Regions from separate parts of the Blautia sp. OM06-15AC genome, predicted to be linked through region 2. Evidence: predicted binding sites of a transcription regulator. Region 2 holds the regulator's gene; the other holds the start of a gene.
What was found. Region 2 encodes HrcA, which represses chaperone genes, less so after heat shock. Its sites were predicted from a motif close to TGTTAGCACTCNNNNNNNNNGAGTGCTAACA; they were not measured.

Region 1 (2,416 bases), on a different contig from region 2:
TGTTGTACAGCTTGATGGTTCCCTCGATGGAATCGTACTCGGTGTTGATACGCGGGAAGTAGAGGATACCTTTGAGGTTGAACGGATAGTCCATGTTCAGGTGGATCCAGAACAGCGGCTCGCGGTAGTCGTTGAAGACTTTGCGGTAGAATTCTTTATAATCCTCATCGCTGCACTCGTTTGGATGTTTGGTCCACAGCGGGTGGATATCACTGATGGAAACCGGGCGTTTGTTGATTTTTACTTTCTCTTTGGCCGGGGAAACTTCAACCTGCTCTTTCGTTCCGTCTTCTTTTTCTTTCTCTTCGTATTTTGCGTCCTCGTGGATGTGCTCTACGACAACGTCGTCATCTTTTAATTCGCTTTCATCGATGGTCTCGTATTCCTGCGGCGCATTTGCTTTGGACAGGAAAATTTCAACCGGCATGAAGGAGCAGTATTTTTCCAGAACTTCGCGGACACGGTATTCGTTTGCGAATTCCAGGCAGTCCTCGTTCAGGAACAGAGTGATTTCGGTACCAACAGTTGTCTTGCTGCCCTCGGACATATCGTACTCGGTGCTTCCGTCACAGGTCCAGTGTACCGGGGTGGATCCTTCTTTATAGGAAAGAGAATCGATGTGAACTTCATCTGCTACCATGAAAGCAGAGTAGAAACCAAGACCGAAGTGGCCGATCATCTGATCTGAATTCGTTTTGTCTTTGTATTTCTCCAGGAATTCGGTAGCGCCGGAGAAGGCGATCTGGGTAATATATTCTTCGACTTCGTCTGCGGTCATACCGATACCGTTATCGATGAATTTTAAGGTTTTCTCATCCGGGTTTACAATCACCTGAATGGCTGCTTTGTAGTCATCCGGCAGAGTATATTCGCCCATGCCGTCGAGTTTTTTCAGTTTGGTGATGGCATCGCAGCCGTTGGAAACGAGCTCGCGGACGAAGATATCGTGGTCGGAGTACATCCATTTTTTGATAATCGGGAAAATATTGTCGCTGTTGATTGAAAGATTTCCATGTTTCGCACTCATGAGAAACACACTCCTTTTCTTATAAAAATATTTTGATCCAGCAAAGCGGGGATATCATGCTTTTTTAGATGTCTGCAGCTTTTTTACTGCTCTGATAGTTATAGTAATACTGGCACAGGGAAAAGTCAAGGAAAAATTAGCACTCGAGAAAAAAGAGTGCTAACAGAACAACGGAAAGTATTGAATTTACTGGTATTACGGTACTTTCTAAACTTTTTGTAAAGTCTGATCAGAAGGGCTGCGCAGTTGTTTCTGGAGAATGGATATGCTACAATGAAAAAGCATAGAAGCGTTTCGAACAGAAAGATTCCGAGGGTACATAAAAGAAAAATGGAGGAAATACATGACAAATGCGACAAAGGCGGCGCTGGAAGCGTCATTAAAAAAGCTGCTTTTGAAAAAGCCGCTGGACAAAATTACGATCAACGATCTGACGACAGACTGCGGCATCAGCCGGATGGCGTTTTATTATCATTTTAAGGATATCTACGATCTTGTCGAATGGTCGTGCCTGGAGGATGCGACGCAGGCGCTGCAGGGGAAGAAAACGTATGAGACATGGCAGGAGGGCCTGCAGCAGATTTTTGAGGCAGTGCTCGAGAATAAACCATTTATTATGAATGTCTATCACTCTGTAAGCCGGGAGCAGATCGAAACATATCTCTTTCATCTGACGCACGATCTGCTGTACGGTGTCGTGCAGGAAAAAGCAAAGGGAACCGGCATCTCTGAGGCGGATCAGAGTTTTATCGCAGATTTCTATAAGTATAGCTTTACCGGTGTCATGCTTGACTGGATCAAAGACGGAATGAAAGTGGATTACCATATGATTGCGGAAAAAATGCACCGCACGATGGAAGGAAATGTCGTCAATTCCATCCGAAATTTTGAAAAAAGAAATAAAATATAGTTACACTTTACAAAACAGGGCGGATGATAAAAATTTAATCATCCGCCCTGTTTTGTAAATGGAAAAGCGGGGAAAAATGAAGTAAGATTCAAATTGTCAACAGACAATGGCAACACAAATAGAAACTTGTAAAACAAAGAAAGCAGCATAACCTATACGAACCGGAAATTCGAAAAAACATTCCGGCAGTCGTATTTAGAAAAGAAAGGATGAACGTCTATGTCAAAAAAGGGATTAAAATTCGGAATCGCATCAGCAGCAGTCATCGGAGCTGGAGCAGCAGTGCTGCAGGCAAAAAACAAGAGTGAAGCAAAAAAAGCAGCGGAGACAACCACTGTAACATCAGAACCAAAGAATGATTACCGCAACACCGAGCGCGGAAAAGATAAGAAAAACAGCAAAGGCATTTATTACACCAACGGAAACTACGAAGCCTTCGCAAGACCGGAAAAACCGGAAGGCGTCGATGAGAAGAGCGC
Region 2 (2,416 bases):
TCTCATCGCTGATGCCGACCAGATAATCCAGACTGACCTGATACAGCTCCGCCAGACGGATGGCAATGGAGATCGGCAGCTGCCGGACGCCTTTTTCATATCGGGTATACACATCGCGGTTGCAGCCGAGATAGTCGGCAACCTGGCGGATCGTCAGATCGTGGTCCGTGCGCAGATCCTCCAGTCTCTGATATTTCATGATTCATCACCTCTGAGAAAATGCTACTAAATGGTCGTATCGAAATGGCAGAATCCTACCATACGGCTATAGCGCCTTTGAAACAGTAGAATGCAATAAAAAAGAAAAGTCAGATTCCTTTTCAGAAAGAAAACGGTTTATACTTTTTTCACAATTTCTTCATAGAAAAACCGGGAAAAGGTGTTGACAAACAAAAGGCAGAGTGCTATCTTAAGAGCATAGATGTTAGCACTCCACTGAAACGAGTGCTAACAGGACTATACAACAGGAAGGAGCTTATCTTAGTGGATACAGAATTGGATGAAAGAAAAAGAAAAATATTAAAAGCGATCATCCAGACGTATCTGGAAACGGGCGAGCCGGTCGGCTCAAGAACGATTTCCAAATACACGGATTTGAATTTAAGCTCCGCCACAATCCGGAATGAAATGTCCGATCTGGAAGAGATGGGTTACATCTTACAGCCCCACACTTCCGCAGGACGCATTCCTTCCGATAAAGGCTACCGCCTCTATGTAGATGAGCTGATGCGGGAAAAAGAACAGGAAGTTGCAGACATCAAAAACATGGTCATTGAAAAAACAGACCGAATGGAAAAAGTTCTGCAGCAGGTTGTCAAAGTCCTCGCTTCATCTACCAACTATGCAACGTTGATTACAGGACCGGAATATCACAGAAATAAAGTGAAATTCATCCAGCTCTCAAAAGTCAATGAAGAGCAGCTCCTGGCCGTCATCGTCGTAGAAGGCAACCTGGTGAAAAACCAGATGATCGACCTCGACGAGACCATCAACGATGAACAGATATTAAAGCTGAACCTGCTTCTGAACACACAGCTCAATGGCCTGACCATTGAAGAAATCAATCTTGGCATGATCAAGAAGATGAAAGAGCAGGCAGGCATCCACTCCGGCATCATCAGCAAAGTGGTCGATACCGTAGCGGAAGCCATCGCAGTCAGCGAAGAAGATGTGCCGGTGTACACCAGCGGCGCAACCAACATTTTCAAGTACCCTGAGCTTTCCGACAGCAGCAAAGCCAGCCAGCTGATTTCCACATTCGAGGAACGGCAGAAACTGGTCGATATGATCAAAGGAGCTGCCGAGGAGCAGGACGGAGAGGAAAATACCGGTATTCAGGTATACATCGGAAATGAATCTTCGATGGAACCCTTACGGGACTGCAGCGTGGTCACCACCACATACGATATGGGAAACGGTATGCGCGGAACAATCGGTATCGTGGGACCAAAGCGGATGGATTACGAAAATGTGGTAGATAACCTGAAAACATTAAAAGTTCAACTGGACGCCGTCTTCAAAAAGCCGGACACAGGTGAGTAGAAAGGTGGAATGATCAGTGAGCGAAGAAAATAGAAAGAAAGAGGAAACCATGGAAGAACCTACACGCGAGATGGAAAAAGAAACCGGAGCAGAGACCGATCTGCCGGAAACCGAACCGGCTGCGGAGCAGGAAGAAGCAAAGAAAGCAGCAGAGGCAAAAGAAGCGGAAGCTGCAGAAGAAACTGCTGAGGATGGCAAAGAACGAAAGTTCTTCAAAAAGAAAAAAGATAAAAAAGATGAGAAAATCGAAGAGCTGACTGACCGCCTGACCCGTCAGATGGCAGAGTTCGATAACTTCCGCAAACGCACCGAAAAAGAAAAAGCAAATATGTATGCCATTGGAGCAAAAGACATCATCGAGAAGATTCTTCCGGTTGTTGACAGCTTCGAGCGCGGACTTGCAACGGTGGAAAACCCGGAGGAAGATCCGTTCGCAGACGGCATGAATAAAGTATACAAACAGTTTACCACAGCACTCGATGAACTCGGTGTAACCGTGATCGAGGCCGTTGGAAAGGAATTCGATCCGAACCTGCACAACGCAGTGATGCATGTGGAGGATGAGGAAGCCGGCGAGAACATCGTCGTAGAAGAGTTCCTGAAGGGCTACATGTACAAAGGTTCCGTAGTCCGTCACAGTATGGTCAAGGTGGCTAACTAAGCCTTGAAGATAAATAAATAGAAATTAAACCATTTTTTAGCATAATTCATTGAGGAGGAAACAACAATGGGCAAAATTATTGGTATTGACTTAGGAACAACAAACAGCTGTGTAGCCGTTATGGAAGGTGGAAAACCAACCGTTATCGCAAACGCAGAGGGTGAAAGAACAACTCCATCTATCGTAGCATTCACAAAAACAGGTGACCGTCTG

Region 1: htpG (molecular chaperone HtpG) is a predicted target of HrcA. The motif match lies at 1,162-1,192, and genes of this name have one in related genera.

Annotation. Positions count from the first base shown of each region.
Region 1 is NZ_QULD01000013.1:48,241-50,656, reverse strand. It holds gene htpG (molecular chaperone HtpG) at 1-1,027, opposite strand, end outside; gene DXB83_RS14215 (TetR-like C-terminal domain-containing protein) at 1,371-1,937, shown strand; gene DXB83_RS14210 (oleate hydratase) at 2,157-2,416, shown strand, end outside.
Region 2 is NZ_QULD01000015.1:76,953-79,368, reverse strand. It holds gene DXB83_RS15195 (helix-turn-helix domain-containing protein) at 1-199, opposite strand, end outside; gene hrcA (heat-inducible transcriptional repressor HrcA) at 484-1,542, shown strand; gene grpE (nucleotide exchange factor GrpE) at 1,592-2,203, shown strand; gene dnaK (molecular chaperone DnaK) at 2,270-2,416, shown strand, end outside.